Regions from separate parts of the Rhizobium sp. 25PS6 genome, predicted to be linked through region 1. Evidence: riboswitches for the same ligand, from Rfam matches in the RefSeq annotation. Region 1 holds a riboswitch; the other holds the start of a gene.

Region 1 (5,857 bases):
GGGTAAAGGGCCGTGCTGAACAGCACGCCTCGGACCTATCCGGCGGCAACCAGCAGAAGGTCGTGATCGCGAAGTGGCTCATGCGCGATCCCAAGGTCGTCGTGCTCGACGAGCCTACGAGAGGCATCGACGTCGGCGCCAGAGCGGGCATCTACGACATCATCGTCAATCTTGCCAAACAGGGCGTCGCGGTCATCGTCGTAAGCTCGGACCTCGAAGAAGTTCTCGGAGTCTCCAATCGCATTCTCGTGCTTGCGCAAGGCAAGCAGGCGGGGATTCTCAATCGTGACCAGGCAAATGACGTTTCGGTCATGGAGCTAGCTACCATCTAAACAGACAGAGAAAGGAAGAGCGGTGTCCGACATCACTCTGAACGCCCCGAAGCTTTTCGATCTCAGCGGCCAGGTTGCCATCGTTACCGGAGCCGGCAGCGGTATTGGTCAGCGCATTGCCATCGGCCTTACGCAATGCGGCGCCGACGTGGCGCTGCTCGACCGCCGAACCGACGACGGACTGGCCAAGACGGCTGAACATATTCGCGCCGCCGGCCGCCGCTCGATCCAGATCGCGGCGGATGTCACGAGCAAGTCTTCCCTTGGAGAGGCAATAGCACGTACTGAGGCAGACCTCGGCCCATTGACACTTGCAGTCAACGCGGCGGGCATCGCGAACGCGAACGCAGCGGAAGAAATGGAGGAGGACCAATATCAGACGTTGATGGATATCAACCTCAAAGGCGTCTTTCTTTCCTGCCAGGCAGAGGCTCGCGCCATGCTGAAAAATGGGCGCGGCTCCATCGTCAATATCGCCTCCATGTCCGGCGTGATCGTGAACCGGGGGCTGAGCCAAGCGCACTATAACGCCTCCAAGGCGGGCGTGATCCATATGTCGAAGTCTATGGCGATGGAATGGGTCGACCGCGGCATTCGCGTCAACACCATCTCCCCCGGATACACGGCAACGCCCATGAACACCCGTCCGGAGATGGTCCACCAGACCAAGCTCTTCGAAGAGCAGACGCCGATGCAGCGCATGGCAGCGGTGGACGAGATGGTAGGTCCGGCGGTGTTCCTGCTGTCGAATGCAGCGAGTTTCGTGACCGGCGTCGATCTTCTCGTTGACGGCGGTTTCTGCTGCTGGTGATGGGAAAGCTCATTGCCGCCGCGGGAAAGTGACCGATCTCGCTTCCTCCCTGGCTGAGATCGAGGCGCTGAAGGGAATAACGGGCACGACGGCGTGCGATATCGTCGTCTGCCCGCCCTTCGCGCTGATTGAACGGACGGAGAGCTCAGGCGTCGTCATCAGCGCTTAGGACTGCCTGAATTCACGACAACCAGTTGAGCTCCCAATGATGATCGCATGGTAGTTCGCATCCAGATTTGCTGTTTATCGATGGACAAGGAAAGAGCATGAAACGCTTTGAGCAGAAGACCGTCGTCATTACCGGGGGTAGCCGCGGCATCGGAGCGGCGATCGCCAAACGCTTTGCGAAAGAAGGCGCCAATCTCGTCGTCTCGGCCAACGAGGAGCTGGTTCACGGCGTTGCCGAACAGATCCGGGCCGAAGGCGGCAAGGCGATCTCCTTCATCGGCGACGTCACCGACAAGGCGAGCGTCACCGCCCTCTATGATGCCGCCGAGAAGGAATTCGGCTCGGTCGACGTCTCGATCCAGAACGCCGGCGTCATCACCATTGCCCGCGTCGAGGACCTGACCGAAAACGAGTGGGACAAGGTCATGGCCGTCAACACCAAGGGCGTCTTCCTCTGCGCCCAGGAGGCGATATCAAGAATGCGCAAGCACAAGCGCGGCGGCCGCATCATCAACACCGCTTCCGGCCAGGCCCGTGACGGCTTTATCTACACGCCGCATTATGCCGCCTCGAAAATGGGCGTCGTCGGCATCACCCAGAGCCTGGCCAAGGAAGTCGCGACTGAGAAGATCACCGTCAACGCCTTCTGCCCCGGCATCATCGAGACCGACATGTGGGCCTATAACGACCAGGCCTGGGGCAAGCTGCTCGGCAACTACGCCCCCGGCGAGTTGATGAAGGAATGGGTCGAGGGCATCCCGATGAAACGGGCCGGCTCCGGCGAAGACGTCGCCGGCCTGGTGACCTTCCTCGCCAGCGAGGATGCCGCCTATATCACCGGCCAGACGATCAATGTCGACGGCGGCCTGATCATGTCCTGATACATTTCGCCCAAAAGTGTGCAGCGGCTTTGAGACAACGACCTGAAACAAACATCAAACCACCAACGAAGCGCGGAAGGCGACACGGTCGTCGCCTCCGTGTGAACAGTGTGTCCATCGGCGTTAGGGCAGCTTTGCATTTTTGCCCGGTCGTGTGACCTTGCCATCCGCCTGTTTTTGATCCTATCTTTGAAATGTTCTCAGGGCGGGGTGTAATTCCCCACCGGCGGTATCAGGAGCAATCCTGGAGCCCGCGAGCGCTTCCGGCACCTCCTGTCGGAAGGTCAGCAGATCCGGTGAGATGCCGGAGCCGACGGTATAGTCCGGATGGAAGAGGACAACACGGGCAGTCGCACTCCCTCCCGGAGTCGGCCGACGTTTGTTCGCCCAAGGGCAGAAGGCTCGCTCACGGATTGAGCCGAGCAGACCATGTCAGTCCGCTGACATAACCCTTGAAAGGCCAGACAGCATGACTATCGCAACAATTGAAGATGCCATATCAGCCATTGCCAGCGGCAAGATGGTCGTCGTCGTCGATGACCAGAACCGGGAAAACGAAGGCGATATCGTGGTCGCGGCCGATGCCGTCACCCCGGAAACAATCGCCTTCATGATGACCCACGCCCGTGGCCTCGTCTGCATCGCCATGGAAGGCGAGCGCCTCGATGCGCTCGATATTCCGCTGATGGTGCCCAACAATACGGAATCGCACAAAACCGCCTTCACGGTCTCGGTCGATTATCTCAAGGGCACGACGACGGGCATCTCTGCGGCGGACCGCGCCGCGACCATCAGCGCCCTCGTCGACGATCGCACAAAGCCTGACGAATTCGCCCGCCCCGGCCACATCTTTCCGCTGCGCGCCAACCCCCGCGGCGTGCTCGGTCGCCCCGGCCACACCGAAGCCGCCGTCGATCTCGCCCGCCTCGCCGGAAGGACCCCGGCCGGCGTCATCTGCGAATTCGCCAATGACGACGGAACCATGTCGCGCCTGCCCGAACTCACCCTTTTTGCCAAACGCCACAACCTCCTCCTCGTCACCATCGAGGATCTGGTCGCCTATCTCGAACGCCAGGCGGCAAAAGACGTACGCGAGGTCGCCTGATCGATGCCTTTGTTGCGGCGGCATAGCCCGCCGCAACAAAGAACATCCCGCAGTGATGACCCTGACGGCACCTTCGCTTGTCCGCCTTAAGTCCGGCTGATCGAAACGCCGCCGTCAGCCAGCATCGCCGCGCCGGTCACGAAGCTCGACATGTCGGAGGCGAGGAAAAGCGCCGCATTGGCGATCTCTTCGGGTTGCGCCATGCGTTTCAGCGCATGCAATCCCTCGACGAAGGCGAGCACCTCCGGCGTGGCATCAGGCGCGTTGGTAATGCTGGCGGGTGTGTCGGTGCCGCCGGGAAGCAGTGCGTTGACGCGGATCTTCTGAGCTCCGAGTTCAGCGGCGAGCACCTGCACGAAACCGATCAACCCCGCCTTGCTCGCCGCATAGGCCGCCATGCTGACATCGCCTGATATGGCGACGGCCTGTCCGCCCTCCGCCTCGATTTCTGCGATGACGGCATCGAGCGCGTCCTGTCGCCGGCCGGTGACCACGAGCTTGGCGCCTTGCCGCGCAAAGAGTTTCGCCGCCGCGCGGCCGATGCCGGAGCTTGCGCCGGTGATGATGGCGATCTTGTCGTTCAGAAGTGTCATATCGGTTTCTCCTTCGTTGTTGCGAGATCTGAGATGCTCAAACATCAGGCGGTGCAGCCACCCGTTTCCCGCGCAGGAAGAGAAAAACGCCTATGGACGAACCGGCAGCGCGACGGCGCGTCCCCATCGGCGCCTTGATTGCGGCGTCGGAAGTATTGGGATTCACGTTATAAAACGGTGATTTGCGGCGATCTCCACTCACACGCCTGCGTTGATGTCAGCGTTACTGTGCATCGCATCATCGATTTATGCTTTGTGTGACATTCATCCGATTCCCTTGATGCATCTTCGCGACTAAAAGGAGCGCACAGGTAACGGGAATCTCTTCATGCCGCGGTCACGCAATACTGAGGGCGCCATCTATATGAGCTTGGCGATGGCCGGCTTTTCCGCAAGCGACGCCCTGTCCAAATCGGTGATCGCCTATATGAACGCCGGCGAAATCATGTTCTTGCGCGGCCTCTTCACCAGCCTGCTCGTCTATCTGATTGCCTGGAGAATGGGCGCGCTGCGTTCCTGGCGCATCGTGCTGGAGCCGATGATCATCTTCAGGATCATCTGCGAGGCGCTCGCCGCCGTCACCTATATCACCGCGCTCGGCATGATGCCGATCGCCAATGCCTCGGCGATCCTGCAGTCGCTGCCGTTGGTCGTCACCTTCGGTGCGGCGCTCTTCTTTGGCGAGCCGGTTGGTTGGCGGCGCTGGTCGGCGATCCTCGTCGGCCTCGTCGGCGTGATGATCATCATCCGCCCCGGCCCTGAGGGATTCACCGCCGCCGCCCTCCTCTGCGTTGCCGCGGTGCTGACGACGGCTGGCCGCGATCTCGCCACCCGGAGCATCAGTCCCGAGATTCCCTCGCTGATGATAACCGTCATCACCGCCATATCAGCCTCCTTCTTCGGCGCGCTGCTTATTCCGGTGCTCGGCGGCTGGCAACCGGTCAGCGCCGCAGCGCTTGGGCATCTCGCGCTCGCTTCGGTACTGGTGCTCGTCGGCTACCAGTCGGTCATCCTCGCCATGCGCACCGGCGAAATTTCTTTCGTCGCGCCGTTCCGCTATACCAGCCTGATCTTCTCCTCTCTGCTCGGCTTCCTCTTCTTCGCCGAAGTGCCTGACAGCTGGACGCTCGTCGGGGCTGCGATCGTCATCGCCTCCGGCCTCTATACGTTCTATCGTGAGGCCAAGCGCCGTGTGTCGCCGATCGCGCAGAAATCTGCGCCGCGCGCGCCCGTCTGAAGCAAGATGATGGCTGAGGAAGGATAATGGCTGAATTCTCGTTGGATAAATCTCATATAGCGGGCGTCGTGCTGGCCGGCGGACGTTCGCAGCGCATGGGCCGCGACAAGGCGGGCGTAATGCTCGGGGCCGAGAACCTGCTCCACCATGTGCTGACCCGCCTCTCGCAACAGGCCTTGCTCGTTGCCGTCAATGCCGAAACCGCCCCCGAGGAAGTGCCTGTCGTTCCCGACCGTTTTCCCGGCAAGGCCGGACCAATGGCCGGCATCCATGCGGCTATGGTTTATGCCGCCGGCCTTCCCTCAATCACCCACGTCGTCACGGTCTCGGTGGATTGCCCGTTCTTCCCGGCCGATCTCGTCGCCCGGCTGGCGGCGGCGATCGAGCACTCGTCGCAGATCGCCATTGCCACCTCCGAGGGCCGCAGCCATCCGGTCTTCGGGCTCTGGCCAGTGACGCTGGCCGCCGATCTCGAAGCCTGGATCGCCGCCGACGAGAAGCGCCGCGTACGCGACTTCCTGTCAAGGCATGACGTTACGGAAGTGGCGTTCCCGCTGCATCCGACCCGCGCCAGCCTGCTCGATCCCTTCTTCAACATCAACACGCCTGATGATCTCGTCGAGGCGGAACGCTGGCTGGAGGCCCTCCGCGCATGACCGCACCGAAAATCTTCGGCATCGCCGGCTGGAAGAACTCAGGCAAGACGGGGCTCGCCGTCCGACTGGTGACG
Region 2 (5,857 bases), on a different contig from region 1:
TGCCTCTACGCTGCAGCTTTGCTTACGCCACACAGATGCCCGGCACGGCGATCTTCTGGAAGAGATGCGGTGAGGCGACCGCCGAGGACGGATAGACCGAGAGCTTCGCCCGAAACTCCGGATGCGAAAATGCCGCCCGGAAATCGGCGGTCGATTCCCAGACGGCATAATTGAGATAAGCGGGACTTTCGCCGACGGCGCGGTGCATCTGGGTCGAGATGAAGCCCGGCTGCCGTTTCATGAAAGCCGCATCGGCCTGCCAGGCATCAAGGAAGGCCTGCTCGTCGGCCTTGTCGAGCGTGAAGAGGTTGATGAGGACGATCGCGGAGGCATCGATCGCGATTTGGCGATCGATCGGGAAGGCGGGGTCCATCGGGCGCATGAGCGACATGGTCGACTCCATCTGGTTTGGTTACATGATGTCAATCTGGTGATACGGATACATATTCAATTTGACACTATGATGTCAATATAGATATATGGTGACAAATGCGAGAACCCCGACGGACCCCGGCTGGAACAGCCTTGACCGACCTCATTCTGGATCTCTTCCGGCTCAACAACCGGATGATCAACGCGGGCGACAAGCTTGTCGACGGGCTCGGCCTGACCAGCGCCCGCTGGCAAGTTCTCGGCACCGTCGTCACAGCCGGTCGGCCACAGCCGGTCGCGTGGTTGGCGCGCGACATGGGGGCCAACCGCCAGAACGTCCAGCGCATCGTCAACGATCTGGAGAAGGAAGGGCTTCTGGCGTTCCAGCCCAACCCGCACCACCGACGGGCACAGCTCGTCGTGCTGACGGACAAGGGAAAACAGGCATACGAAACCGCCATGCGCCTGCAGGCTCCCTGGGTCGACATGCTCTCGGAAGGGCTTCAGGTCGAGGATCTCAAAACCACGCATGCCGTCATGAAGGCGCTGCGCAGCAAACTGGAAGGACATGGAGATGTTGAAGAGCAGGCCTGATCGCTATGGCGCAATAGCGGTCTCGATCCACTGGTTGAGTGCGGTTCTGATCCTGGTGCTGCTCGGCTCCGGCTTCCGGGCCGCCAACGCCATGGATGCCGCGACCAAGGCAGGGCTGCTGCGCTTCCACATTCCGGTGGCGATCGTCGTCCTGCTTCTCACGGCTCTCCGCATCGTCTGGTGGTGGCGTTTCGATCGCAAGCCTGCGCCGGTGGCGGCATCACACCGTTGGAAGGAGCGGCTGGCGGGCTTTGTTCACGTCGCCTTCTACATCTTCATTCTCGGCATGGTCGCCAGCGGCATCGGGATGATCATCCTCAGCGGGGCTGCTCCCGCCGTCTTCGGGGCAGCTGGTGCCACGCTCCCTGATTTCACCGCCTATCCGCCGCGTGGCCCGCATGGGCTCGGCGCCTTCCTGCTCGTCGGCCTGCTGGTCTTCCATGCCAGCGCTGCGCTCTATCACCAGTTCGTCCGCTGCGATCACCTGCTGCGGCGGATGTGGTATGGCGGCTGAGATCCAGCCCCGCAGACTGGCGAGCCGGCAAAGGAGCTGGCTACTGCCAATTCCAATCCGATGATCAATGCTCACCAGGACGGGCTCGATGGTATGGTGGTCGTTGCACGCGGAAAAGACACACGATGAAATCCCGGCGCGGTACGTGCGGTACCCGCCGGGATGTTTTTCTCAAATGATGTCGCCGTCTGGTCGCCGCCCTTGCCTATAAGGGCAGCTGCTTGCCGGCCTGTTCGCTGACCATGTATTCGGCGTACCAGTCCGGCCAGTTCTCGTCGTGTTTGCCGCCGTTTCGCTTCTCGTGTTCACCGTGCGCGGTCGCAGCACGGCGCATGGCTGACGCGAGATCGGTCGAGGTGGTGAACGTCGTCCCGTCGGCGTCGATGCGTCCCGGCAGGCGCGTGGTGACTTCCTGGAACAGCCAGCCGTTGCCATCGGGATCCTTGAAGGAGGCAAAGGAGCGGTAGCTGCGGTGATCGGGATCGCGGCCGGCAATGCGGAGCCGCCCGAACAGATAGGGTTCGTCCTTGCCGGCATAGATGCCGGCCGCGTCATGAAACACTTCGCTCACCTCGACGCCGCGGGCGATGAGATCGCGGCGGGCGGCCTCGATGTCGGAGACGATAAGATAGAGCCCCTGGGCTGAGCCGGGGGCTGCGGCGGTGACGTTCTTGCCGAAGATGATCGCGCAGCCGGAGCCGGGCGGAGTAAACTGGATCACCCGGAAATCGGCATCATTGGCGAAGTCGGCGTCGAGCCGCCAGCCCAGGCCGTCGTAAAAACGTTTGGCGCGGTCGACGTCGGAAACGGGGATGACGACCACCTCGAGCTTGGTGTCGACGGGCTGTGTTCTCGGGGTTTCAATGGGGGTTTCGCTGCGCAGTGCATTGCTCATCTTAAGCTCCTTGGGTTCTGGATGTCTTGAGAATTGCGGACACGTGACGGGCCAAGTTGACCACGGCGCGGTGGGGTCGTCGAATCAATTATTGGCGGATTCCACTACGACACACGGCGCGTCGCTCTCGATTCGTGCGGTTGGTGAGGTCATGTCGATCCGATGAGGCGGCGGGGTCGGTTTCCCGCCACCTTCGTCTGTCGTCCTGCGGCTCGTCGAGCCGGCGTGCAGGAAGTTCCTACGCGGCGAGAGCGGCGCGGGTCTTGCCGATCGTTAGAGCCGCCTTTGCTGCCTCGCGCCCTTTCTCGACGAAATGTGCGCGGTAGATCTGTTTGTGGTGCTCGGTTTCCTGATACTGATGCGGCGTCAGCGAAACCGACAGCACCGGCACACCGGTATCCATGCCGGCGCGCATCAGCCCATCGACGACGGCCTGGGCGACGAATTCGTGGCGGTAGATTCCCCCGTCGACGACGAAGGCGGCGGCAACGACAGCGGCATAGCGTCCGGTTGCCGCAAGATCGCGCGACAGCAGCGGGATCTCGAATGCGCCGGGAACATCGAACACATCGATCTGCTCGGGCGGAATAAGCTGATGGAAGCCATCTAGGGCGCGGTCGACGATGTCGGCGTGCCAACTGGCTTTGACGAAGGCATAGCGGGTGGGTGTCATGGTAATCTCCTTTGGCGAACAGACACATCACCCAAGGCGATCACGAACGTCCCCGACAGCCGCAAGGGCGGCAGGAACGCACGTTCTCTTTCATCCGGACTATGACCGTCGGCTCAGGCATCTCACCTGATCTGCTGACCCTTCCGAAGAAGGCGCTCGCGGGCTCGCAATCTAAATTGCATACCGCCGGTAGGGACTTGCACCCCGCCCTGAGAACGGCGCGAACAATAGGGGGAAGGTGACGGGCTGGCAATAGGCCGAAATGCTTCGCGACTAATGCTGGATCAGCGCTCCCGACACGGCGATTTCGCTTGTTGGTCGATCGCAACGGGCAGTCCCTCTTGCGGAGGATGGGCTTGCGCCTACATGCTGTGCGTGAGGACATTCACGTCAGAATAACACGGCAAGACAGGCTGCGCCGTCTCCACCGGAGACGGGCAGGGCCGTGGAAACCATGGGAGAGAGAGATGCAAGACCCCTTCGTCGTCCACCGGGAGGCGCATATCGCGGCGCCGCCGGCCGCGGTGTTCGCGTTGATGACCGACCCGGAAAAGATCCTGCGCTGGATGGGAACGGAGGCGCAGGTCGAGCCGCAGCCCGGCGGGCTCTATCTCGTCAACGTTACCGGCGCGCGCTTTGCGCGCGGCTCGTTTCGAGAGGTGGTGCCGGTTCATCGCCTTGCCTACAGCTTCGGCTGGGACGGCAGCGAGGTGGTGCCGCCGGGGTCGAGCCTGGTCGAGATCGATCTGATCGAACAGGGAGGCGGAACGCTGCTGCGACTCACCCATAGCGGCCTGCCGAGCGCCGAGCAATGCGCCGGCCATGCGGAAGGCTGGGCGCATTACCTCGGACGGCTGACCGAGGTCGCCGCCGGGGGCGATCCAGGGCCCGATCCTTTTTACGGCAGGACATGAACAATTTTTGCGGGCGGCGGGGCGGTTCTGTAGCGCTTGCCGTTGCGACAACAGCGCTCGGACCGGCCGTGCGGAAGCGCTTCTTTTTCTCCCGCAAACATGAACGCGCAATTCATCTCCAGTTCAATTCGGCGGTCATAAGGTGTGGACGGCTGGTTTGAAATGGAGTTCTCGATGAAGGCACTTTCTATCGCGGCTGCCTTGCTCGCTGGCAGCCTCTCGTTCGGCACAGCGCAGGCGATGCCGATTGGGACAATCAATGTCCAGAGCAATATCACAAAGGTCGACTACGCCTGCGGTCGCGGCTGGCATCTGACGCGCTGGGGCGAATGCCGACGAAACTGGAGACGCCCGCCGCCGGTAGCTTTTTACGGTGGCCCGCCCCGCTGGGGCTGGGAGCGGCGTCACCGGGATTGGGATGGCCCGCGCTGGCGCCATGAGAGGCGCTGGGATCGCGACCGCCGTTGGCGGGATTATGACTAAGGGTCTCGCCTAGTTGTAGATGGACGAAGGCCGGAGCGATTTTCGCCCGGCCTTTTCTGATGAGACAGCTTCGCGACGCTGACCGGCAGCGTCCTCCCGATTTGTCCGGTACGGTCAGATCCTGCTGGCGAGCCAGTACTTGTCGTCGATCAGTTCTTCGAGCTCGACCGGATCCTTGACGCCGAATTCGAACCATTCGACGAGTTCCTTCGCCTTGCGGCTGCTCTCCTCCGCCGTCAGCTCGACCTGATATCTTTCGCACCATCGCCGAAGGATCGACGTCAGCAGCGTCATGTCATTCCCATCCAACGGATCTTTCGGCCAGCATATCGTGCCCATCGTACCCCTCAATCACACGATGACGAATGACCCTACAATGGAACCAAAATCGCGCAAGTTTAAAGTGTTTATTTTTTTGTTTTCCACCGCGCCGAATGGTTTTCGACAGTCGATGCGGACGGCCTTTGCGGGCGACAGGCCGAGTCGCTGGAAGCGTCGCCACGATCACCCAGGGATGTCCTTGCGGACGTCCACGTGGGCGTGCGATGTTAAGCGATGGATCTGCCGTCTCCTCTTGCCTGGCTGGTTGACGAGGCCGGAGCCTCGCTTGGTCCCGAACGGTTTCTGGCCGAGCTCGGGTGCCGGCTGCTGGCCGACGGACTGCCGCTTTCCGGCGGCACGCTGACGCTTTCGGTGCCGCATCCGATCATTGCGCGGCGCACCTGGCTATGGCGGGCCGAGACCGGTGCTGTCATCGAGGCGCTGGCCTTTGCCGCGGCTCCGCAGAGCGAGGCCGGGCGCGACTGGCTGGCCGGGCTCGGGCCGGTATGGGAGGAGCGAATAGGGCCTTCGCAGGATAGTCCCATGCTCGGCTGGGCGGGTATCAACAACCGGGCAGGGTCGGGCGCATTCGCTCCGGCTGAAGCCGACCGGCTGCGCGAGGTCGCGCGATTTGCCGCCGCGCCGCTCGCAGCACTCGCGGCGCGAGAGGCGCGGGCAGCGCTGCTTGAAGCCTATCTCGGCCGGCGCAGTGCCGCCCGGGTACAGGCCGGCGCGCTTGCTCGCGGCACCGGCGAGACCATACGTGCCGCTCTTCTCTGCGCCGATCTGCGCGATTTCACCGCGCTTTCGGAGGTAACCGAGCCGCACGCAATGATCGCGACGCTCGACGCCTGGTTCGACCGCGTCGCAGGCGCCGTGCATGCTTTCGGGGGCGAGGTGCTGAAATTCATGGGCGACGGTGTGCTGGCGATCTTTCCGGTCACGGCTGCGTCGGTCGAGGCAGACGCTGCCCGAGGGGATCGCGAGGCCTGCGAGGCCGCCCTTCGTGCGGTTGCCGCGAGCCGTGCCGGCATGGCCCATCTCGACCAGGTGCGCCAAGCGCAGGGGCTGGCGCCGCTGCCCTTCGGCGC

Evidence for each region. A riboswitch is a leader RNA that binds a small molecule or an ion and turns the genes downstream of it on or off. The one in region 1 is predicted to bind FMN.
Region 2: linked by a shared signal. The riboswitch ahead of RWK44_RS26810 (6,7-dimethyl-8-ribityllumazine synthase) and the one ahead of ribB (3,4-dihydroxy-2-butanone-4-phosphate synthase) in region 1 are both predicted to bind FMN.

The regions. Positions count from the first base shown of each region.
Region 1 is NZ_JAWDIV010000004.1:95,161-101,017, forward strand. It holds gene RWK44_RS07085 (sugar ABC transporter ATP-binding protein) at 1-332, shown strand, start outside; gene RWK44_RS07090 (SDR family oxidoreductase) at 355-1,143, shown strand; gene RWK44_RS07095 (hypothetical protein) at 1,172-1,312, shown strand; gene RWK44_RS07100 (glucose 1-dehydrogenase) at 1,410-2,192, shown strand; FMN riboswitch at 2,385-2,535, shown strand; gene ribB (3,4-dihydroxy-2-butanone-4-phosphate synthase) at 2,662-3,297, shown strand; gene RWK44_RS07110 (SDR family oxidoreductase) at 3,384-3,890, opposite strand; gene RWK44_RS07115 (DMT family transporter) at 4,219-5,127, shown strand; gene mobA (molybdenum cofactor guanylyltransferase MobA) at 5,154-5,783, shown strand; gene mobB (molybdopterin-guanine dinucleotide biosynthesis protein B) at 5,780-5,857, shown strand, end outside.
Region 2 is NZ_JAWDIV010000021.1:48,016-53,872, forward strand. It holds gene RWK44_RS26790 (antibiotic biosynthesis monooxygenase family protein) at 23-391, opposite strand; gene RWK44_RS26795 (MarR family winged helix-turn-helix transcriptional regulator) at 490-966, shown strand; gene RWK44_RS26800 (cytochrome b) at 947-1,480, shown strand; gene RWK44_RS26805 (VOC family protein) at 1,686-2,375, opposite strand; gene RWK44_RS26810 (6,7-dimethyl-8-ribityllumazine synthase) at 2,614-3,048, opposite strand; FMN riboswitch at 3,127-3,269, opposite strand; gene RWK44_RS26815 (SRPBCC family protein) at 3,516-3,962, shown strand; gene RWK44_RS26820 (GCG_CRPN prefix-to-repeats domain-containing protein) at 4,137-4,445, shown strand; gene RWK44_RS26825 (hypothetical protein) at 4,560-4,784, opposite strand; gene RWK44_RS26830 (adenylate/guanylate cyclase domain-containing protein) at 5,001-5,857, shown strand, end outside.